DNA from 3 places in the Thioalkalivibrio sp. K90mix genome. Region 3 is predicted to be linked to each of the others. Evidence: predicted binding sites of a transcription regulator. Region 3 holds the regulator's gene; each other region holds the start of a gene.
The links. The regulator sigma-54, encoded in region 3, starts transcription at its own class of promoters, with help from an activator protein. The targets are predictions, from matches to a motif close to TGGCANGNTNCNTGCTT.
Positions count from the first base shown of each region.

Region 1: a site for sigma-54 is predicted at 4,295-4,311, ahead of glnA (glutamate--ammonia ligase). Genes of this name have one in related genera too.
Region 2: a site for sigma-54 is predicted at 2,410-2,426, ahead of TK90_RS07070 (DUF4168 domain-containing protein). Genes of this name have one in related genera too.

Region 1 covers NC_013889.1:2,715,797-2,723,714, forward strand. The annotation lists gene glyS (glycine--tRNA ligase subunit beta) at 1-1,829, opposite strand, end outside; gene glyQ (glycine--tRNA ligase subunit alpha) at 1,890-2,834, opposite strand; gene TK90_RS12935 (cation diffusion facilitator family transporter) at 2,921-4,192, shown strand; gene glnA (glutamate--ammonia ligase) at 4,388-5,797, shown strand; gene TK90_RS12945 (lysophospholipid acyltransferase family protein) at 5,882-6,775, opposite strand; gene TK90_RS12950 (ATP-binding protein) at 6,750-7,547, opposite strand; gene TK90_RS12955 (hypothetical protein) at 7,758-7,918, shown strand, end outside.
Region 2 covers NC_013889.1:1,494,856-1,502,773, forward strand. The annotation lists gene TK90_RS07060 (PAS domain-containing methyl-accepting chemotaxis protein) at 1-139, shown strand, start outside; gene TK90_RS07065 (bifunctional diguanylate cyclase/phosphodiesterase) at 632-1,870, shown strand; gene TK90_RS07070 (DUF4168 domain-containing protein) at 1,938-2,333, opposite strand; gene TK90_RS07075 (DUF4197 domain-containing protein) at 2,657-3,361, opposite strand; gene TK90_RS07080 (triacylglycerol lipase) at 3,492-4,580, shown strand; gene TK90_RS07085 (ABC transporter substrate-binding protein) at 4,600-5,337, opposite strand; gene TK90_RS07090 (NAD(P)H-dependent oxidoreductase) at 5,402-6,925, opposite strand; gene TK90_RS07095 (SRPBCC family protein) at 7,040-7,501, shown strand; gene TK90_RS07100 (cyclin-dependent kinase inhibitor 3 family protein) at 7,498-7,918, opposite strand, start outside.
Region 3 covers NC_013889.1:388,971-396,888, reverse strand. The annotation lists gene hisC (histidinol-phosphate transaminase) at 1-919, shown strand, start outside; gene TK90_RS01835 (HPr family phosphocarrier protein) at 970-1,239, opposite strand; gene TK90_RS01830 (PTS sugar transporter subunit IIA) at 1,211-1,636, opposite strand; gene rapZ (RNase adapter RapZ) at 1,641-2,525, opposite strand; gene hprK (HPr(Ser) kinase/phosphatase) at 2,526-3,557, opposite strand; gene TK90_RS01815 (PTS sugar transporter subunit IIA) at 3,625-4,095, opposite strand; gene hpf (ribosome hibernation-promoting factor, HPF/YfiA family) at 4,100-4,438, opposite strand; gene TK90_RS01805 (RNA polymerase factor sigma-54) at 4,441-5,934, opposite strand; gene lptB (LPS export ABC transporter ATP-binding protein) at 5,993-6,721, opposite strand; gene lptA (lipopolysaccharide transport periplasmic protein LptA) at 6,772-7,251, opposite strand; gene lptC (LPS export ABC transporter periplasmic protein LptC) at 7,289-7,852, opposite strand; gene kdsC (3-deoxy-manno-octulosonate-8-phosphatase KdsC) at 7,849-7,918, opposite strand, start outside.

The DNA of each region.
Region 1 (7,918 bases), 420 kb from region 3:
AGCGCCAGGGCCTCGGGATCGAGGTCGGCCTCGGCCTCCTCGCCCGCCTTGCGCAGCAGGTTGTGGATGCGCTTGTTCGCCGCGGCCAGGGCCTCGGCCTCCGGGCGCTCGCGGAACAGGCTGACCGCTCGCACACGGTGGACGAAGTCCAGCGGTGTATCGGGCGCGACCGCAGCCACCGCCTCGATCGTCTCGTGCGCCTGGCCCTGCTCCAGCAGGTAGCCGCGCAGGCGCTCGAGGATGTAGTCACGCACCGGCTCCACCGCCTGATCGGCCTCCGGCACGCGTTCGCGGATGGGTTCGGCGGCGGCCTGCAGCAAAGGGGTCAGGGCCAGCGGCAGTTCGCGCTCGACCAGGATGCGCACCAGCCCCAACGCGGCGCGGCGCAGGGCGAACGGGTCCTTGGTGCCGGTGGGCTGCTTGCCAATCGCAAAGATCCCGACCAGCGTATCCAGCCGGTCCGCCAGCGCCAGTGCCTGGGCCAGCGGGGCATCCGGCAGTTCGGAGCCGGACTGGCGCGGCCAGTAGTGCTGCTCGATCGCGGCAGCGACGGTCTCGTCCTCGCGATCGTGCAGGGCGTAGTAGCGGCCCATCGTGCCCTGCAGCTCGGTGAACTCGAACACCATCTGGGTGACCAGGTCGCACTTGGCCAGGCGCGCGGCGCGCGCGGCGAGGTTCGCATCCAGCCCCATCAGCACGGCCAGGCGCTGCATCAGGGCCTCCAGCCGCACGGACTTGTCGCGCAGCGTGCCCAGGCGTTTCTCGAACACCACCGAGTCCAGCGCGTCCAGCCGCTCTTCCAGGCGCTTCTTGCGGTCCTGCTGCCAGAAGAACTCGGCATCCGCGAAGCGCGGGCGCAGCACGCGCTCGTTACCGTCGCGCACCGCGTGCGGGTCGCGCGACTCGATATTGCTGATGACGATGAAATGCGGCTGCATGCGCCCGGCCTCGTCGACCACCGGGAAGTATTTCTGGTTGTCCTGCATGGTGGAGATCAGCGCCTCCTGCGGGACCTCCAGGAAACGCGGGTCGAAGCCGCCGGTCAGGGCCACCGGCCACTCCACCAGCGCGGTCACCTCGGCCAGCAGGTCGGCATCCACCAGTGCGCGCCCGCCCAGGGCCTGAGCCTGCTCGTGGACCTGTTCCAGGATGCGCTCGCGGCGGGCCTCGAACGAGGGCTCGACAAAACCGGGGCTGCGCAACCGCTCGGCGTAGTCGTTGCCGCGCTTGAGCTCCAGCGCGCCGGGCTGATGGAAACGGTGGCCGTGCGTGGCCCGCCCGGCGGTCTGCTCCAGCACCGTCATCTCCAGCACCTCGGTCCCGTGCAGGACGACCAGCCAGTGCGCGGGGCGCACGAATTCGGTGCGGCTGCTGCCCCAGCGCATGCGCTTGGGCGTGGGCAGGGCCTCCAGCGCGGCCGCCAGCATGTCCGGCAGCAGCTCGCCCAACGGGCGGCCGGGCTGCAGCTGGCGAAACACGAGGTATTCGCCCTTGTCGGTGGTCTCGCGCTCCAGGCGCTCGACCTCGACGCCGCAGGAGCGGGCAAAGCCCAGCACGGCCTTCGTCGGCTCGCCGGCGTCGTCGAAGGCAGCGGCCACGGCCGGGCCGCGACGCTCCTGGAGTTGGTCCGGCTGCTGCCCCGGGATGTCCGGGAACAGCACGGCCAGCCGGCGTGGCGTAGCGAACGTCTCGGGCTCGCCCGGCTCCAGCCCGGCCTCGCGCAGGCGGGTGGTCAGGCCTTCGGCCAGAGCATCGCGCAGGCGTGCCAGCGCGGTCGGGGGCAGCTCCTCGGTGCCCAGTTCGATCAGGAGTTCGCGGGCTTCAGCCATGTCGGGTCCGTGTCGGGTCCATCGGGGCCGCGCGGATGGGCGCGGTCCGTACAGATAGGTTCAGGCGGCGTCGGGCCGATTCGTGTCGTCGTCGGCGCACAGCGGGAAGCCGAGGGCCTCGCGCGACTCGTAGTACTTCCGGGCGACGTTTCGCGACAGCTCGCGCACGCGCAGAATGTAGCGCTGGCGCTCGGTGACCGAGATCGCGCCACGGGCGTCCAGCAGATTGAAGCTGTGCGAGGCGCGCAGCATCTGCTCGTAGGCCGGCAGCGGCAGGCCCAAGTCGATCATTCGGTCGCTCTCGTTCGCATGCTGGTCGAAGGCAGCGAACAGGGCGTCGCGGTCGGCGTGCTCGAAGTTGTAGGTAGACTGCTCCACCTCGTTCTGGTGGTAGACGTCGCCATAGGTCACCGGGCGACCGTCCGGGCCGACGGTCCAGACCAGGTCGAATACGCTCTCCACCCCCTGCAGGTACATCGCCAGGCGCTCCAGCCCGTAGGTGATCTCGCCGGAGACCGGGTAGCAGTCCAGCCCGCCGACCTGCTGGAAGTACGTGAACTGGGTAACCTCCATGCCGTTCAGCCAGACCTCCCAGCCCAGACCCCAGGCGCCGAGGGTCGGGGACTCCCAGTTGTCCTCGACGAAACGCACGTCGTGGGTCAGGGTGTCGAAGCCCAGCGCCTGAAGCGAGCCCAGGAAGAGGTCCTGGATATCCGGCGGCGATGGTTTCAGCAGCACCTGGAACTGGTAGTAGTGCTGCAGGCGGTTGGGGTTGTCGCCGTAGCGCCCGTCGGTCGGACGACGGCTGGGCTGGACATAGGCCGCACGCCACGGTTCCGGCCCGATCGAGCGCAGGAAGGTCGCCGGATGGAAAGTGCCGGCCCCCATCTCCATGTCGTAGGGCTGCAGCACCACGCAGCCGTGGTCGTTCCAGTAGTCCTGCAGACGGCGGATCAAGTCCTGGAAGGTCGGGCTGCTGCTGGACGGATTGCGTTCTTGCGACATGCGGGGTCCCGGATCAGGGCAAAGCGCACAGTATATCGGCCGGGCTCCGGCTGCGGCCACCGCCAGTGTAGGCACGGGTGTCTTGCATGCCTCCGATGCAGGCCCATACTGAAGGCCTGACCCTGTTTGGGAGAGACGTCCTGAGCGACCCCCGCGCCAACTCCGAATCGACGATCTCGCCCGAGAACGGCCGACGCTACCGCGCCACGCGCCGCGTAACGGTCGTGGGTGCGGTGGTGAATGCCTTTCTTGCCCTGGCGCAGCTATTGAGTGGGTGGCTGCTGAACTCGCAGGCGCTGATCGCCGACGGCGTGCACACGCTGTCGGACCTGATCACCGATGGTGTGGTGCTGTTCGCCGCCGGCAAGGCCGCCGCCTCGCCCGACCATGACCACCCGTACGGGCACGGGCGCATCGAAACCCTGGCCACCGTGGTCGTCGGCGTGTTCCTGGCACTGGCTGGCCTCGGCATCGCCTGGGCCGCCGGGCAGCGGCTCGTGGATACCGCAGCCGCGACCGGGCCGGCCCCGGCCGCGCTCGCGTTTGCGGTGCTGACTCTGGTCGCCAAGGAAGGGCTCTATCAGTACACCCACCGGGTCGCGAAACGGATCGGATCGCGCATGCTGGATGCCAACGCCTGGCACCACCGCACGGATGCGATCTCCTCGCTGTTCGTCCTGATCGGGGTCGGGGCGGCGGTCGCGGGCTTCCCCTGGGCCGACGCCCTCGCAGCCCTGATCGTCGCCCTGTTCATCCTGCATATCGCCGGACGCCTGATCGTACGCAGCGCGTCCGAACTGATCGACACGGCGCTGGATGCGGAGGAGGTCGCGCGCATCCGTCACACGATCATGGAGGTGCCCGGGGTGAAGGATGCGCACATGCTACGTACGCGGCGTCACGGCAGCGACGTGGTCGCCGATGTACATATCCAGGTCGCCCCGATGATCTCGGTTTCCGAGGGACACCGGATTGCCGATGCCGTGTACTGGGCCGTCACCCAGCGCCATGAGCGGCTGCGGGATTTTACGGTTCATGTGGATCCGGAAAACGACGAAGATCAGGCCCGAAGCTCGAACCTGCCCCTGCGTCCGGAGGTCGCCGAGGCGGTGCGCGAGGCCTGGGCCGACATCCCGGAACTGGATCGCCTGGAACAGCTCTCCATGCACTACCTAAATGGGCGCATCCACCTGACCCTGACACTGCGCCTTGACGGGGCATGCACGCCCGCGGACCTGAACGCGCGCGGCGAGACCCTGTCACAGTCGCTGCAGGGCCATCCGCGACTCGAGGGACGTCTGGGCGAAGTGAAAATCCTCTATCGCCCATGCACCACGGATGTGCACGAAAAGCCTTGATGCACTAATGTGGTGCCGACTCCGCACGAATATCGTGCAGCATGGAAAGCCGCGTACTTCCAACCGATCCGGAACCACCGTCACAGGGCCATTCCGGCGAAATGGCATGATGCCTGCATAGAACCGCATCGTAGTCGCCCCACCCGAATCGGGACGGCGAACCCAAAGACCAAGAGCAAACCTAAGGAGACTCCCATGTCCGCAGCCGACGTGCTGAAACAGATCCAGGAAAAGGAAGTCCGCTTTGTCGACTTCCGCTTCACCGACTCCAAGGGCAAGGAACAGCATGTCACTGTGCCGGCCCATGAACTCGACGAAGAGGCCTTTGAAGAAGGCAAGATGTTCGACGGCTCCTCGATCTCCGGCTGGAAGGGCATCAACGAGTCCGACATGATCCTGATGCCGGACGCGGAGTCCGCCGTCCTCGATCCGTTCTTCGAAGACATGACCATGAACATCCGCTGCGACGTGGTCGAGCCGGCCACCATGCAGGGCTACGACCGCTGCCCGCGCTCCCTGGCGCGCCGCGCCGAGGCCTACCTGCAGAGCACCGGCATCGCCGACACCGCGCTGTTCGGTCCGGAGAACGAGTTCTTCGTGTTCGACGACGTGAAGTGGGGTGCCGACCTGTCCGGCTCCTACTGCCGCGTGGACTCCTCCGAGGCCTCCTGGAACTCCGAGCGCGTCTACGAAGACGGCAACATCGGTCACCGTCCGGGCGTGAAGGGGGGCTACTTCCCGGTCCCGCCGGTCGACAGCCTGCACGACATCCGCTCGACCATGTGCGAAGTGATGACCGAGATGGGCCTGCACACCGAGGTACACCACCACGAGGTCGCCACCGCCGGCCAGTGCGAGATCGGTGTCGGTGCCGCGACGCTGACCCAGAAGGCGGACGAGGTACAGATCCTGAAGTACGTGGTCCAGAACGTCGCCCACATGCACGGCAAGACGGCGACCTTCATGCCCAAGCCGATCGTCGGCGACAACGGCTCCGGCATGCACGTGCACCAGTCGCTGTCCAAGGACGGCAAGAACCTGTTCTCCGGCGACCTGTACGGCGGCCTGTCCGAGACCGCGCTGTACTACATCGGCGGCATCATCAAGCACGCCCGCTCGCTGAACGCCTTCACCAACCCGTCCACCAACAGCTACAAGCGCCTGGTGCCGGGCTTCGAGGCGCCGGTGATGCTGGCCTACTCCGCGCGTAACCGCTCGGCCTCTCTGCGCATCCCGTTCGTGATGAGCCCGAAGGCCCGCCGCATCGAGCTGCGCTTCCCGGACTCCACCGCCAACCCGTACCTGGCCTTCGCCGCGATGCTGATGGCCGGCCTGGACGGCATCCAGAACAAGATCCACCCGGGTGACGCGATGGACAAGAACCTCTACGACCTGCCGCCGGAAGAGGAAAAGGGCATCCCGCAGGTCTGCCATTCGCTGGACCAGGCGCTGGAAGCCCTGAACCAGGATCGCGAATACCTGACCCAGGGTGGCGTGTTCACCGACGACATGATCGATGCCTACATCGACCTGAAGATGGAAGAAGTCACGCGCATGCGCATGACCACCCACCCGGTCGAGTTCGACATGTACTACAGCCTGTAAGGCACCCGCTTCCGGCCCCTCGGGGCCAGAGGCACTGGCCGCCGCGACCTCCGGGTCCGGCGGCTTTTTTGTGCGCGGACGCCCTCAACGATAGGGGTCGGGCTGGCCTTCGGGGGCCGGATAAAAGCGCTTGTAAGCCCAGTTGTACTGCTCCGGGCAGCGCCGCACCAGGGCCTCCACGTGGGCATTGATCGCCGCAGCCGCGCGGCCGAAGTCGCGGTCGGCCACCTCGGGGCCCGCCTCGATCTCGTGATAGCGAAAACCACGGCCCCGCGGCAGGCGTTCGGCGAACAGGAACACGACATGATCCTCGCGCCCACGCAGCAGGCGCGGAAGCAGGGTCATGGTCAGCGCCGAGCGGCCAAAGAACGGGGCATGCGTACCGGAGGCGCCCTTCGGGCTCTGATCCGGCAGGATCCCGATAATCTCGCCACGATCACGCGCCTGCTGCAGCACGCGCAGCCCGGAGCGATCGGCCGGGGCCAGGGTGGCACCCGTCGAGGCACGCGCCTCGCGCACCCAACGGTCGATCTCGGGGGTCTTGAACGGGCTGTACAGGGTGGCCATCGGCCCGTGGCAGGCGGCCTGCAGCCCGGCGAACTCCCAGGAACCCAGGTGCGGGGCGCACAGAAACAATGCGCGCCCGCCCTCGCGTTCGCGCAGGCGGGCGTATCGGGCCGGCTCCGCCAGTCGCTCCAGGGTTTGGGCAGAGGCCTGCCAGAGCCAGGGGGACTCGGTCAGCGCCCGACCCATGGCCATCAGCGATCCGCGCCCGACCCGACGGCGCCAGGCGGCATCCTTGTCGGGAAAACAAAGCTCGAGGTTGCGGCGGGTGATCCGGGCGGAACGCGTCGGTCCATACCAGGCCAGCGCGCCAATCAGCCCGCCCAGCGCATGGTTCACGCGCAGCGGCAGACGGGCGAGCAGGCGCAGGCCGCCCGCGATCAGCCGGTCACGCAGATACCGGCGTTCGGCCATGACCGTGGGGTTCGGATGAGTCGGCCGGCTCTGCCCGCGGCGGGATGCCACCCTCGGTCATCAGCGGCTTGAGGGTCGTGCGCAGGTTGCGGAACAGTCTGGGGTGCTGTGCCTCCTCCTGTGCGAGGAGCTGTTTCATGTGCTCGCGCTGGGTGGGCATCGCGAAGCAGGCCGGGCAGTTGTCGAGGATCACCGGCAGCCCGGCGGCCTCGGCGAAATCCCGCGTCTGGCGCTCGCGCACGTAGACCAGCGGGCGGATCACCCGCAGGTCGCCGGCGTCGATCGCGTAATGCGCCTTCATCGTGCGCAGCTGGCCACCGTGGAAGGCACTCATCATGAAGCTCTCGGCCAGGTCATCCAGGTGCTGCCCCAGCGCCAGCACGTTGTAACCGTGTTCGCGTGCGGTGCGATACATCAGGCCGCGTTTCATGCGCGAGCAGAAGGAGCAGAACGAGTCGTTGTCCATGTGCTCGCCGGCCAGCTCCGCGATCGGTTCGGAGACGAAGTGATACGGGATGCCGTAACCACCGAGATAGTCCATCAGGCGCTGCGGTTCGAAGCCCTCGATCTCCGGGTTGATCGTGACCGCGCCAACCTCGAAGCGCACCGGTGCCCGCCGCGCCAGGTTGTGCAGCAGCCACAGCAGCGTCAGCGAATCCTTGCCGCCGGACAGCCCGACGAGGATGCGATCACCCTCGCGGATCATGTCGAAGTCCGCGATGGCGCGGCCGGCCTGGCGGCGGATGGAGGCGGGGACGGTGGGCGTTTCCATGGCCCGCAACATAGGGCGGCGAGGCCTGCTTCGCAAGCGCCGCCATATCCGCAGCGGTTGCCGGATGGCGCCCATTGTCGGTGCAGGCACACACCGTTATGCACCCGGTAGAAGCAATAAATCCCGGCGCCCGCCAGCGACTGCGGGCCAGCCGCATGGCACCGGGTTTGCATACGGTTTGGACAGGCGCTTCAACGGTGGGGGACCGATATGCACGATCGCAAGCGCTTGAGCCTGGCCGCCGAGCTGCGCCGGAACCTGCGCGCGGAGTTCCCGGCAGTGGCGCGTCTGTCGGTCACCAACCCGGACTTCATGGAGGCCATCCTGGACTACGCCTCACGCTCGCAGTCGAGCGCCGCCCAGGCCGCCGC
Region 2 (7,918 bases), 1.1 Mb from region 3:
CGCCGAGCGTATCGACACTGTGAACAAGGTGGCGGAACAAGGGCGCCAACAGGTCCTGTCGGTACAGCAGATCATGGCCGAAATTCGCGAAGGCGCCAGCCATGTTGTTCAATCGGTTTCCTCGATCCCGCGCATCTGACCCGGCCTGCACGAGGCCACGCACATCCGCCATGCAGAACCATCCGGGCCGCGGGTTGCTCCTGACGGCCGAAGCCCCGCGCGCCATTGAAAGCAGGGGCTCGGCCGCCCGTTGTTATCAGAAACGGGCGTGGGAACGGCGTTGCGGCTCCTTTGTGCAGAATGACTGCACGACAGTCACCGCGCATTAAACGCACGCAAAAGCGACTCGAGCGCGGACACGCGATTCAACCAGCGTGTCCCTGGCGGCCTTGGCGCGAGGCCTCCCACTCCGCGCCGCGTCCCCGAGGCCTCAAACCAGGACACCCGGACCGATCGCTGAGCGGCCAGGGCGTCCCTTTCCTGTTCCTATGAACTACACTCCAGAACAACGGCTTACAACTGCCTATAACGGCCAGGGCGGTTATCGCTGAGGATCCGCGACCGCACCGCCATACTTGCTCTGCCCCGACAGGGCGCAACGCCGGCCAGGAAGGCCAAAGGATGCCTCGCGATGTCCAGGTTCGAGTCGGTACAACCGTTGGCCGCGAATATCCGGTATTCCGACTATCTGGCTCGAACCACGCTTCGCGCCTGGGTCGGGATGTCCTTTTTATCCGCGACGCTGATCATCGTCGCCGGCCTGTTGATCTCCTGGTTAATGCCGTACCTGGCGGGTGGCGCCGACAGCATCGTGCCGCACTTCTACTACGTGCCGATCCTGTTTGCCGCCGCGCGCTTTGGTCCCGGCGCCGCCCTCATCGTGGCACTGGTGGCCGGCGTACTCGCCGGTCCGCTGACCTATGTCGATGTCGCGGCCGCTACCGCACAGGAGACGGAACGCTGGCTGACGCGCACTGCCTTCTTCGTCGGCATCGGGCAATTGATGGCCTGGCTGGTCATTCCCGCGCTGCACCCGGTCACCGAAGAGCTCCGGCGCATGCGCCAGGAGTTCGACATCCGCCGAGGGCTGAAACACAACGAATTCTTTCTGCGCTACCAGCCGATCTATTCGCTCCGCCAGCGCCGTTTTGTCGGGGTCGAGGCGCTGATTCGCTGGCAGCACCCCGCACACGGCGAACTCGCTCCAGCGGACTTTCTCGACGTGGCGGAGGACTCCTCCCTGATCCATGACATCGGCGAACTGGTAATCGCCGAAGGCTGCCGGCAGGCCGAGGAATGGGCGACCCTCGCGCGGGAGCAGGGCCGCGGACCCTGGTACACCGCGATCAATCTCTCCGCCCGGGACCTGGTTCGCCCCGAGCTCGCATACGACGTCGCGTCGGCACTCAATCGCCACCACCTGCCGCCTGAACTGCTAACCATCGAACTCACCGAGAGCGTTCTCGCCCTGGAGGATGCCGAGCCCGCCCTCGAGGCCCTGAAACATCTGGGGGTGCATCTTGCCATCGATGATTTCGGCACTGGGTATTCGTCCCTCGCCTACCTCAACCGCTTCCCGATCGACACGCTTAAACTCGACCGGCAGCTGGTGTCCCGTCTCGGTCATGACCCTTCGGCCGAAGATCTCGCACGAGGCATCGTACTGCTGGCCAGTTCCCTCGGGCTGAAGATGGTCGCCGAGGGCATCGAAACCCTCGAACAGGTCGAGCGCGGCCAGGAACTCGGCTTCGATCTGATTCAGGGGTTCTATTTTGCGCGGCCGCTGACCGCAGACCAGATCCCCTCGCTCCTGATGATCGACAACGTCGATCCGGACCATCCCCCAACGCCGGAGGCAACACGCGCGTAAAAAAACCCGGCGGGCACAGCGGCGCCGCCGGGGTCCTGGGAGATATCGGGCGTAGTACTCCCGGAGGTTACGAACCCTCCGCGATCTCGGCGAATTGCTCACCGAGGTCGCTGTCGTTATCGATCAGGTAGGCAATCTCCTGGTATTCCTCGACGGTCAGCCCTTCATCCTCAATCGCGGCGACCATCTCGTCATTGGCCTCGTCGCGCAGCTCCTGGGCTTCCTCGCCTTCTGCTTCCGCGATGTCATCTGCGTATTCCGCGCGGATGTCCTGGGCGGCTTCCGCGGCGGCCAGAAAGCTTTCCAGGTCGCTCTCACTGACGTCCTCGGCAGACATCTGGGGATCATCGGTCCATTCCTGCTCGAACACATTCGGATCATCCGCCGCCACGATGCCCGTGCCACCCAATGCGAGCCCGAAAGCCAGGGCGATCGAATATGCGGTAGCGGTCTTGTGTCCCATGCTGCGCCTCCTGCTTCATCAGATCGGTTGGATTGCGATAGCCCGTCGCCATGCACGGGCCGTCTGGTCTGAAACGCTGCAGCCTCCGTGCCAACTTGTCCTGAATGCTGCATATCGCGCCCTCATGCGGTTCCCGCACTTGGATGCCTTGACCGAATGGAACTCCATCACATCCAGAAGTGGGTCATTCAGACACATGCATCGCCCCGACCCGTGTCGCTCCGACCCACTCCCCGCCTCGGTCAACACCGACAAGGTCCTTCACCTGCAAAAAAGCCCCAGGCGCAATGCCACGGGGCCCACCGTTCTGCTCGGCGTCAGGTTTAGCTTGGGCCGAAGTACTCCCGCAGAAGTTGCGTCGTGCGCGCGGCCGGGTCCTCGCGAATGCGACGTTCCTCGTCCGCCAGGATGGTAAACAGACCGTCCAGTGCGTGGTCGGTCACATAGCGATCCAGATCCACATCCAGATCGGCCAGGCCGGGGATACGACGGGCCGCATCGCGCAGCGGCTGGTACACCCGGTACACCCCGGCGCCCTCCATGTGCTCGCGGACCACGGGCGCATAGCGCTCGCGCAGATCCGACTCGGACGCACCGCGCAGGTACTGAGTCGCGGCATCATCATCACCGCGCAGTACCGCGTGAACATCGGACGGCTGCATGCCGCGAATCGCGCTCACGAACACCGGGGCTGCCTCCCGTGCAGCCGCCTCGGCGGCCCGGTTCATGCGCCGCTCGAGATCGTCGACCTGGCTGCCCAGCCCGGCGCTGCGCAGCATATCCCCGGCCTGCCGCAACTCCTGTGGCAGACCGATCCGGATGGCCTGGTTGCCCCAGTAGCCGTCTTCCTGCCCCGTACGCTCCACGGTCCGTTCGGTGCCGACTCGCAGGGCCTCGCGGATCGCGTCTTCCGCCCGGTCACCACCACTCCCCTCCCCATTCAGGCCAAAGTCGCGGACATCCAGGCCCGCACAGGCGGAGAGAAAGAACGGCAGAAACAGCAACAACAAAAGCGGCGAATGACGCATGCGGACACTCCGACAAAAATCGTACGGGGCATGATACACATCACGCCTCGCATACCCCGTGCCCCGTTCGCCACATCCGACACCGCGCCAGGCTTGCGATCCACCCCCGCATGCTCAATCGTTAGGGAATATGAACCGCCACCCGCGCCGCCAAAGACTCTCCCGCAAGCGGCTGTACGCCGCCGCCGTCCTGTTCGGCTTGCCGCTTCTCGCGTTCATCGCCTGGGTGACCTGGACGGAACAGCACCCGGAGCAGGAGCGCGAGCTGCGTGTGGAGGTCCAGGACCGCCTGCACGAATGGTTTCCGGAGGTCATGGAACTGCCCGACGAGCTTCGCGGCTTTGTCCCGCGATCCACGGTATTCGATGACAGCGCCCCCCCCGAAGTCGTGATGCTGCACGGGCTCGACGAGCCCGGCGATATCTGGGACACGCTGGCGTCCGCCCTCGATACCGCAGGGATCAACGGCTGGGAGTTTCGCTATCCGAACGACCAGGCGATTGATCACAGCGCCGATCTCCTGGCCGAGTACTGGGAAACGCTGGAGACCGACCAGCCCGTGATCCTGGTGGGGCACAGCATGGGTGGGCTGGTGATCCGGGACTTTGTCACCCGCTGGCGACACCCGGCGGGCGAAGACCCAGGGGTCGAAGGACCACCGATTGTCGGCGTGATCCTGGTCGCCACCCCCAACCAGGGCTCGGACTGGGCACGCCTGCGTGTCTGGCTTGAGGTGCGCGAATGGCTGGCCGACATACGTGAGCAGCGCTTTTCGCTGTTCGCTGGCCTGCGCGACGGCACGGGCGCGGCCAAGATCGATCTGCGGCCCGGCAGCGAGTTTCTGGCGGACCTGAATCAGCGCCCCTGGCCAGAGGACATTCCCGTGCGGATCATCGGCGGCGTGGTACCCGAGCCCACCCCGGCGATGGAAGCCAGCCTGCAGTCCCTGAGCGAGCAGCTCGGTATCGAGGATCTGCCCGAACGCATCGAAGACTGGTGGGAGGGCACCAGCGAAGGACTGGGAGACGGGGTCGTGCCGATCGATGCCCTGTCACTGGAGGGACACCCCGAACCCTTGATCCTGGAGGCCTCCCATCGAGGTCTTCTGGTTCCCGGTCCGCTGACGGAATACCCGCCCGCGATCGAACCGATTCTGCAGACCCTGTTCGACTGGCGGGGCGAGAGCCGGTCTGCCCCTCGCATCACCCCTCAGGATTAACACCTCTTCCGGGCAGGCGTCAGATGCCCAGCTCGCGCAGGACCTTGTCGATACGCGGCACCAGATGCACATGTGGCGAGTCCTTGCGCACCAGCAGACGCATCGAGGTCACATCCAGCACGTTCGAGGAGGCGACCAGTCGATCCAGGGCATTCGCCTCGTCGGGGTAGGCCCGTTTCAGCTCCCGGATCGTGTGCTCCGTCACCTCGCTCATGTTGATCAGTACGTCTCCCTCGCCAGCCGCCAGGCGGCGCAGGTTCTCCGACAGTGTGCCCTCGCGCTGCACGTCCAGGCCCTCCAGGTTGGCCTTGCCCCAGCCATTCCCGGCGTAGTCCAGCACGCGGTAGCCGGCAAAGTCCTCCAGGCGTTCCTTGGCCAGCAACACATCGCGCTCGGGGTGATCCTCACGCACGAAGGCCACCCATTCCGGCTCTGCCAGGGCGACCTCGCTCGCGATCAGATACTCCTCGCGCTCCGGCGTCATGGTGGTAATGATCGCGTCGGCCTTGCCCTCCTTCACCAGGCGCTGCGCCTCTTCCCATTCGTAAGGCTCGTGGCGCAGTGGCACCCACAAGTGGGCAAAGGCCTCCTGCATCAACTGCACGTAGTGACCGACAAAGCGCCCGTCGCGGTTGATGTACCCATACGGCGCCTCGTCTTGATCACCCGCGATATGAAACGCCTCGCGCTCGTCCGCAACCGTCGGCACCGACAACATGCCCAAAACCGCAATACCCGCTAACAGCCGTCCCAACATCGCTCACATCCTCCACACCGCACCGCCCGGCCTCTGAATCAGCCGGAGGCCGGAATCCACTTACTCAAGCCGCGGCGAGATTCACCAGCGGCACCAGGCCAAACCACAGGACATAGGCTAGCGATACCGCCATCAGCCCGTCGATACGTCCGCCGGGTGCCCCGCGCTGCCGCTCGCGCCACAGGAGCCACGTCAGCCACGCCGCATGCGGCACGACGAAATAGGCAATCCCTGCATAGGCCCCCTGAGCCCAACCGGTCAGGTGGAATGCCGCTCCGGCAACCGCCGCCAGAACGGTGAACACCAGCGCCACAACGAGGGCACCACCATTCCCCAGTCGCACCGCCAGGGTACGTTTGGCCACGGCGGCGTCCGCCTCACGATCGGGTATACCGGAAAGCGTAATCGACGGGATGATGGCCAGGAACAGCGGCAGGCTCAGCCACCAGGGCAAGGGGTCCGTCCAGTCCCCCGCGAGAAACACATACCCGCACAGCAACACGCCCAGGCTGTGAGTCAGCGCGACATCCACCTCCCCCAGCCCGCGATAGCTGAGCTTCAGGGGCGGCGCCGTATACCCGATCGCGAGCACCGCCAGCACACCCGTCACCCACAGCATGGGACCGGCATCGCCGGGCGCAACGGCGACCAGTGCGGCAAAAGCCGCCGCGAAGCCCCCCAGCGCCACCGCCGTACCGGCGTTGAGCTCGCGCAGGGACAGCCGCCCCTCCACCAGCACCCGCGACCCGCCGGTAAACGGGCTGTAGAAACGGTTCTGGCGATCGGAGCCGAAATCCACCCGTTCATTGACCAGGACCGTCGCCACCTCGAGCAGGAACAGGCACAGATAGCCCAGCCAGAAAGCCGGATTGCGCAGCACACCACCGTCCGGGGCCGCTGCCAGGGCCCCTGCGGTGTAGGCCACAAAGGTCATCGGGTAGAACTGCAGGCGCAGGGCCTGCAGCCAGCCCCCCAGCTTGAAGGCGGCCTGCTCGCGCAGGCTCTCGCGCCCGTGCTGCAGGCGCAGCCCTTCCTGTCGTGCACGCTCGAGCCACACCTCGCGCTGACGGGCGTCAGCCTCGCGCACCGAGCCCAGCATCAGCGAGCGCACCGGGCGGATGCCGCAAAAGCCCAGGGTAGCCCGCGCCATCGCGTTGATCCCCGGCTGGCGATACAGCAACCGATGGATCAGTACCGGGGTATCCATCGTGGTGATCAGCTGTGCGGATCGGCCCGGCAGCAGTCCCTCGTATCCGGTACCGCCCTCGCAACTGCGAAAGGCGAACTCGGGCGTCATCACCCGATCGAGGAAACCCTTGAGCAGCGCCGGCATGGTGCCCCACCAGGTGGGGAAGACGAATACGAGGTGATCGGCCCAGGCGACCAGTTCGCGCGCTGCGTCCAGGTCGTCTTCCAGCGCCTGCTCATTCGGCGAAGGCGTGTGAACGTGCGGATCGAACTCGAGATTTGCCAGCTCCAGGGAGCGGACTTCCGCCCCGGAGGACCGGGCGCCATCACGGTAGGCCGCGGCCAGCGCGCCGCACAGGCTGTCGGTACGCGGGTGGCCCAGGATCACGAGCACCTTCATGCGCAGTAGCTCCCGGAAAGCGCCTCGCAACCACTACCACCCGGGACGGGGCACGTGGTGCATACCGGGTTGCCTCCCTGCATACTCGAATTCCTCCGAACCCCGTCTCTGACCATGCCCACGATCGAGCACCAGGCCCACATCCGCGCGGACCGACCCGATGTATTCGCCCTGATCACGCGGGTCGAGGAGTTCGTCCATTACAGCGAGGCCATCGAAACCATAGCGCGCGTCGGGGAGGGCCGCTACCGATGGGTCGTCCGCATCGCTGGCATCCCTCTGAATTTCGATGTCGAGATCACAGAATCGGAACCACCGGAGCGCTTTTCCTGGCAATCGCTGACCGGCGTGCAGAATCGCGGCACCTATTACCTGACACCCGCGAGAGACGGGACGACGATTCACTTGCGTCTGGAGTACGAGCTGGACAATCCGCTGCTCGAAGAGACGGTCCGCCAGGCGGCCAAACCGCTGATCCAGACCCTGAGCCGGGAAATCATCGACAACGTGGAGGCGAAGCTGCAGAAGTCACCGCGAAAAACCGCAGACCGGCAGCGTCCACGCCCGGATCATTAGACCCCGGTAGCGGACAGGCTCAACAAATAGCGCTGCTGGTCCGGGCTCTCGATCGCGCCGGGGCGCGCCCCGCGCACGGTTGCGATGGCCTCCTCGGGAGCGAGGCCCTGCTCAATCAGCGTCAAGGCCGCAATCGTCCCCGCGCGGCCAAACCCGCCACCGCAGTGAAAAATCACCCCCTCACCCGCATCCAGCCGCCGGTGCACCTCGGGGCCGACCTCGCCCCATCGCAACTCCCATGGGCGATCCGGGGCCGCCATGTCACCGATCGGCAGGTGCAGCCACGCCATCCCCGCCGCATCCACGGCCTCGCCAAGCTCGGGTACCCCCAGCGCGTCCAGTTCATGCCCCTGGTTCAGCGTGACCACGGCGGTCGCTCCCCAGTCCCGGATCGCTGCCAGATCCGCCTCCAGGTCC
Region 3 (7,918 bases):
ACTGAACCGCTACCCGGATGCCGGGGCACGCGAGCTGGAGAAAAAGGTGCGCGCGGCCCACGGCGTGCCCGAAGCGGCCGGACTGCTGTTCGGCAACGGCTCCGACGAGCTGATCCAGATCCTGATTATGGCGGTCGCCGCCTCCGGCCGTCCGGTCCTCGCGCCCGAGCCGACCTTCGTGATGTACGGCGTGCTGGCCCGGGCAATGGGCGTGCCGTTCATCGGCGTCCCGCTGAACCGCGATTTCACCCTGGACCTCGACGCGATGCATGCCGCCCTGTCCGAGCACAACCCGGCGGTCGTCTTCCTGGCCTACCCGAACAACCCGACCGGGACCCTGGACGACGCGGCCGCGGTGCAGGCGATCGTCGAGGCCAACCCCGGCGTCACCGTGGTCGACGAGGCCTATGCCCCGTTCGCCGCCCACAGCTTTCTGCCGGAGGTCGGCCAGCACGACGGACTGATGGTGATGCGCACGGTATCGAAGCTGGGGCTGGCCGGCGCGCGGCTGGGCTATCTTGCCGCCTCCGCGGGCTGGATCGATGCGCTGGACCGGCTGCGCCTGCCGTACAACATCAACACACTGACCCAGCGCTCGGTCGCCTTCGCCCTGGACCACCGCGAGGCACTGGATGATCAGGCACGCGGCATCATCGAGGAACGCGGGCGTTTGTCCGACGCACTCGCGGCAAACGACGGCGTCGAACACGTGTTCCCGAGCCAGGCGAATTTCATCCTCTTTCGAGTGCGCGAGGGACAGGGGCATGCGAGCTTCGCGGCCCTGCGCGACGCCGGGATCCTGATCAAGGATGTCGGGCGGGCCCATCCCCTGCTCGCCGACTGCCTGCGCGTCACCGTCGGCCGCCCCGACGAAAACGACGCATTCCTTGCGGCCCTGCGCAACGCCCTATCCGGCTGAAGCCTGATTCCCGAGGCTGGGCCTCGAACAGGCGTGGAGGATGGAGGGGGCTAGGCGTCCTCGCCGAAGCGGTTGGCGACGAGTTCGGTGAGGGCGTCGAGGGCCTCTTCGGCATCCTCGCCGTCGGTGGTAATGGTGACCTCGGAGCCCTGCGCCGCCGCCAGCATCATCACCCCCATGATGCTCTTGCCGTTCACTTCCTGGGCGTTCCGGGAGACGGTCACATCGGACGCGTACTGACTGGCCAGACTCACAAACTTGGCCGCCGCACGCGCATGCATCCCCAGACGATTAACGATGGGGACTTCGCGCTGCGGCATCCGAACACTCCTGGTCACAAAGAAGGATGCCATCGTGCCCGCCGGACAGGGCCTTGTTGACCAGTTCCGTCAGTGGCAGATGGCGGTAGTTCAGCACACGGATCAGCATCGGCAGGTTGATCCCGGCGATGACGCGAGCGTTCGCCCCCCGCGCCACGCGGCTGGCCACATTAGAGGGGGTAGAACCGAACATGTCGGTCAGAATGAGCACACCGGAGCCGGAATCCAGCTCTCCGAGGCGCGCCCGCGCCCGCGCCAGCACCTCGTCGGGGTCGTCATTCTGCGACATCGCCATGGACTCGCAATCCTCGGGCAGGTCGCCCAGCATGCTGCGGGCCGTTTGCAGCAGGGTGTCGCCGAGGTTTTGATGCGTGATCAAGATCAGACCAACGCCCATGGACTCACTCCGATTCGAGGGGCAGGGATAGCTCGCGGTGACGGGTGCTAACAGTAACATGTTCGCGCCCGCGCCAGGCAGCCGCCAGCCGCTCCACGAGATAAACCGAACGGTGGCGACCGCCGGTACATCCGATCGATACGGTCACATAGCTGCGGTGATCCTGACGAATACGCGGAACCCATTGCTCGAGGAATCCCTGGATCCCGTCGTACATCTCTTCGACCTCGGCGTGGCCCGCGAGAAACTCGCAAACCGCGGCGTCGCGTCCGGTCAAGGGCGCGAGATCGCGCTCGTAGTGCGGGTTGGGCAGGCAGCGCACGTCGAACACGAAGTCGGAGTCCAGCGGTGCCCCGTGCTTGAACCCGAATGACTGAAACAGCAGCGACAGGCGCTCCTCGCCCAGCAGCCCGACACGGTCGCGCAGGGTGCGCGCGAGGTCGTGCATGGACAACCGGGAGGTATCAACGGTCAGATCGGCCTCGGCCGCGACATGCCCGAGCCAGTCGCGCTCGCGCTCGATCGCATCGACCAGCGGGACGCCGTCGCGCGCCAACGGGTGTCGCCGGCGTGTCAGGTGGTAACGGCGCAGCAGAACCTCGCTGGAGGCCTGCAGGAACATCACCTCGACCTGCAGCCCCTTGCCCCTGAGTTCGCGCAGCAGGTCGGCAAAGCCCTCCAGCGCCGCCAGCCCGCTGCGGACATCCACCCCGACTGCCAGATGCCGGTCTTCGTCCGCGTCGTAGTCACCACTGCGGACCTGTTCGATCAGTCCGGGCAGTAGCGGCAGGGGAAGATTGTCGACGCAGAAATAGCCGGCGTCCTCCAGGGTGTGCAGGGCGACCGTCTTGCCGGAACCCGACAGACCACTGACCAGCAACAGTCGCATTCAGCCCTCCGGGTCCGGGTTGGGGACCGTGGTGGCGGGGATCGCACGATGGTAGGGCGGCTCCTCGGGCTCACCGCTCATCTGCCGGCGCTGGCGCGCGCGCAGGTCGTCCCCGGCAACGTAGCCCTGCATGTGCAGCATGTGGTTGCGTACCGCCGCCTCGATCATCACGGCGATGTTGCGCCCCGGCGCGACCGGCAGGCTGATCAGCGGGATGCGCAGTCCGAGGATGTCGATCTCCCCGCGGCGGCCGTTCAGGCGGTCGTCCGGCACCGGCGAGGGCTCGTTGTGATCACGCAAGTCGATGATCAGCCGCAGGTATTTGCCGCCCTTGATCGCGGAGTCCCCGTACATCGCGCGGACGTTCAGCACCCCCAGGCCGCGGACCTCGAGCAGGTCCTGCAGCAGGGCCGGGCAGTGCCCACGCACGATATCCGGGGCGATACGGGCGAACTCCGGCGCATCGTCGGCAATCAGCCGGTGCCCGCGCGAGATCAGCTCGAGCGCCACCTCGCTCTTGCCCACGCTGGAGGCCCCGCTGATCAGCACGCCAATGCCGAGGATCTCCATGAACACGCCATGGCGCACCTCGAAATGGGCCAGCCGCTGCTGCAGGAAATAGCGCAGCAGGGAGATAATCTCGTGGCTGCTGGTCGAGGAGCACAAGATCAGCGGCAGCTGCTCATCGGGGACGTCCGGCATCTCCGAGAACGGGCAGGTGTCCTCGGCGAAGATCACCGCGGTCGTCCCGGTGCGGGCCATCTCCAGGATCAGTTGCTCGCGCTGATCATCGCTCAGCCGCGCGATATAGCGCGCCTCGAAATCGCCGATCACCTGGATACGGTTAGGCCGGATCAGGTTGAGGTGCCCGGCGAGGGGCAGGTCGTCGCCGTCACCGCCGACCAGGTTGCGATCCGGTGCGACCTGCTCGCCGTGTACGTAGCGCAGATCCAGGCGATTGCCCATCGCCTGGATCAGGACCTCTACGGTGATGTCGCGCGCGATGCCGCCCTCTCCCAGTGCCTCGTTCATGCACGAATCTCCGGCAGTGCTGGCACGGGGCGTCGTAAGAGAGAAAGTACTGCCGGGAGAGCCATGTTCAGGCGTCGCCGAAGGCCCGGGTCAGTTCGCGTTCCAGGGCGTCCGCGTCGCCGGCACGGCGCAGCGAGGCGATATTGTCGGGCTGCGAGAGACCGCGAGCCAGCTGCGCCAGCAGGTCCAGGTGCGCGCTGGTCGCCGCCTCGGGCACCAGCAGTGCGATCAGGATGTCCACGGGTTCGTGGTCCATGGCGTCGAAGTCGACCCCCTGGTCCAGCCGCAGGACCGCGACCCGGGGGGCATCGAGCTCGGCCAGACGCCCATGCGGGATGGCCACGCCATGCCCCAGACCGGTGGAGCCAAGCTTCTCGCGGGCAGACAGGGCCTCGAAGATGGCCCCGCTGGCCGGGCCGGCGGACTCCTCGCCGCCGACGGCCAGCAACTCGGCCAGGGTCTCGAGCGCCCGTTTCTGGCTGGAACACTCGGGCTCCAGCCGGATACGGGCGCGGGTGATCAGCTCGGCAATGGTCATTGCGTTAAAGGGCCTGTTCGCGGTTGCGCTGGGCACCCTCGGCGCGGTGATGGTCCTTGACCTTTTCCTTGTGCTTGATCAGCTGACGATCCACCTTGTCGATCAGGCCATCAATCGCCGCATACATATCCTCGTGACTGGCTTCGGCGTGGATGTGATTGCCGCTGACCTGGAGATTGGCCTCCGCCTTGTTGTTCAGGTTCTGGTTTTTCTCGTGGGTCAGCACCACATGCACGTCGATCACTTTGTCGAAGTGGCGTTCCAGCTTCGCGAACTTTTCGTTCACGTAGTCGCGCAGGGCGTCGGTGATATCGACGTGATGGCCGGTCAGGTTGATCTGCATGGTCAGGCTCCTTTTTGCTTGGTTCCACTGGGCATACTCGCCATCTGCCGGCGTTCGCTGGAAGACGGTATGTGCATAGCCTCGCGGTACTTGGCCACGGTGCGTCGGGCCACATTAATGCCCCGATCCGACAGGATCTGGGCCAGTTTTGCATCACTCAGTGGCTTGTTCGGGGTCTCGCCACCAATCAATTCCCGAATCATGGCACGGATCGCGGTCGCCGAGCATTCGCCGCCATCGGCTGTGCCAACATGACTGGAAAAGAAGTACTTGAACTCGAATACCCCACGCGGGGTGTGCATGTATTTCTGTGTAGTCACCCTCGAGATGGTCGATTCGTGCATCTCCAGGGTCTCGGCGATATCGCGCAGGATCAGCGGTTGCATGGCAACCTCACCATGCTCGAGAAACCCCTGCTGGCGCACGACGATGGCCTGGGCGACCCGCAGCAGGGTGTCGTTCCGGCTGTGCAGGCTCTTCAGGAACCAGCGCGCCTCCTGCAACTGATCGCGCATAAACGCGCTATCACGCGCATCGGAGACCTGCCGCACCATGCCCGCATAGAGATCGTTGATGCGAATGCGCGGCGCAATCTCCGGGTTCAAGTCCACGCGCCAGCCATCGCGGTCATGGCGGACATAGACATCCGGCACCACATATTCCGAAGTGGACTCGCTGATCTGGGCACCGGGCCGCGGATTCAGGGTGCGGATCAGGTCCAGCGCCCGCGCCAGCTCGTCCGGGTCGCGCACGCCGGACTGGCGCTGCAGGGCTCGGTAGTCCCGCTTGGCCAGGCTCTCCATGCCGTTTTCCAGGATGGCTCGAGCCGCGTCACGCGCCGGGGCATCCGGCGCCAAATGGCGCAGCTGGATCTCCAGGCACTCGCGCAGGTCCCGCGCACCGACGCCCAGCGGGTCGCACTGCTGAATCCAGTGCAGCACCGCCTCGACCTCGTCGACCCCCACGGGCTCGTCTTCGCCCTGGCTGATCATCTCCGCCAGCGCCTCGAGTTCACTGTCCAGATAGCCGTCCGGGCTGATCGCGTCGATCAGCGCCGCCCCGATCCGTTGGTCTCGTGGGGTCAGGTGGCTCAGATGCAGCTGCCAGAGCAGGTGGTCCTGCAGGCCCTCGTCCTCGCCGTCGGAGGTATTCTCCAGCGGGTCGCGGTCGTCCAGGCCGCGTGGGCTCGGGGCGGGCTCGTAGATGTCGTCCCAGCGACTGTCGGTGCTCAACTCCTCGGGGATCACGTCATCGCCAGCCGTGTCGGCCTGCATGCGATCCCCGTCGACCCGTTCGCCCCCTTCCTCCGGGCGCTCGGGCGGGGCCTCCTCGCCCTCGTCCTCCACCTGCTCGAGCATGGGGTTGCTTTCCAGCGCCTGCTGGATCTCCGCCTGCAACTCCAGCGTGGAAAGCTGCAGCAGACGGATCGCCTGTTGCAGCTGCGGGGTCATCGTCAGCGTCTGCCCCAGCTGCAGATTAAGCCCGGGCTTCAGCATCGCGGTTTGAGGTCCATGGTGACCATCAAGATCATCTTAAGGAAACACTGATCAATGTTCACAGTCGAAAGTTTTCTCCGAGATACACGCGGCGCACCTGGGGGTCGTCCAGCAGCTCCTGCGGGGTCCCGGCGCTCAGGATGCGGCCCTCACTAAGAATATAGGCCCTGTCGCAGATTCCGAGGGTCTCGCGCACGTTGTGGTCGGAAATCAGCACACCGATCCCGCGCTGGGCCAGATGCCCAATCACGGCCTGGATATCACCCACGGAAATCGGATCCACGCCGGCAAACGGTTCGTCCAGGCAGATAAAGCGCGGGTCACCGGCCAGTGCCCGCGCGATCTCGGCGCGACGACGCTCGCCCCCGGACAGGGCAATCCCAGGGCTGTGGCGCACGGTCTCCAGCTGGAACTCCTCGATCAGGGCATCGCCGATGCGGCGTCGCTCGTGGCGGTCGAGCTCCGAGCGCAGCTCCAGCACCGCCTGCAGGTTGTCCCAAACACTCAGCCGACGGAAGATCGAGGCCTCCTGCGGCAGGTAGCCCAGCCCGGCTCGGGCCCGCGAATGAATCGGGGCCCGGGTGATGTCCCGGTCACCCAGCGTGATGCGGCCACGATTGGGCCGGATCAGGCCGACCAGGCTGTAGAAACAGGTGGTCTTGCCTGCGCCGTTCGGTCCCAGCAGGCCCACGACCTCCCCTGGTGCCAGATCGACGTCGACACGATCCAGCACCGTACGCTTGCCATAGCGCTTGGTCAGCTCGCGGCCGGTCAGATAGCCGGCCATCGGCGCAGATTCGCCACCGGCCGCGGCGGGCGCGCTGGTGTCGAGCTCGTTCATTCGTCGTCTTCGCGGGGCTGGATCCTGATACGTACACGCTCGTCATCGGCCTCGCCACGCTCGGCCTCGATCACATCCGTCTCCAGGTCGTAGACGATGCGCTTGCCGCGCGCTTCCTCGGCTGCCGTGATCACATGCGCCTGGTCGGTCAGGATCACCCGGTCCTCGTTCAGCAGGTAGTCGATGCGCAGCGCGGTGGCGATGCGCATCTCGCCCGTCTCCGGGTCCGGGGACTCCAGCCGCGCGGGCTCGCCGTGGGCCTCCATCTCGTAAGGGCGTCGATCGCGGCTGCGCACATAGACCTTGTCGGCCTCCAGTGTCATGTCCCCGCGAATCACCACCACATCACCGGTATAAGTGCTTACGCCCCGCCGGTCGTCCATCTCCGCACGATCGGCGGTAATCTCCACCGGCAGGGGCTGCTGCTGGGCAATGACCGGCGCGGCCAGCAGCAACAAGGCACTGCCCAGCAGCACGGACCATCCGGCCCGGGCGAGCGACGACCCACCACGTTCAGTCATTTGCGGCTTCCTCCTCGCCCGACTCGCTGTAGAGCGTGTACACGTCATGGAACAGCTCTATGGTATCCCCTCGCGAGTCGACGCGCAGACCCGTTCCCCGCTGGAAAAGGCCAGGCTGCTCCAGCGTCGACGGGGCATCGGAGGTGGCGATCATGGTGTCGGTCGCCACCGTCACATCGGCGGATTCAATCACCGTGCGCACGCGCTCGCCACGCTCGGGCTGCACCCCCCGCGTGGGGCCGATCAGGTCCAGGATCTCGTCCATCGGTCGGTGCAGCGCCTCGGGCGCAGTCCAGTGCCATTCGATACCGCCGGCGTCAAAGATATCCAGGTCGGGGTCGTCGATCAGTTGAGGGCCGTCACGGCCAAACTCGCGCAGCCGCGTCCCGCGCAGGCGGTGACTCAACTCGCCGTCCTCGCCAGTCGCGTGCAGCGTGAAGCCCTCGATCTCCAGCGTCACCTCGCCCTCCGGCTCGTGCTCGCTGGCAACAGCGCCGGCCACCAGCGCCGCCATTGGCAACAGGATCAGCGCCACCGGTCCGGCCACCCACTTCATCCGTCGACATACTCCGCGAACAGGGCCTCCAGCCGCCCCTGGGCCGCCAGCAGGCCCTCGCAGACC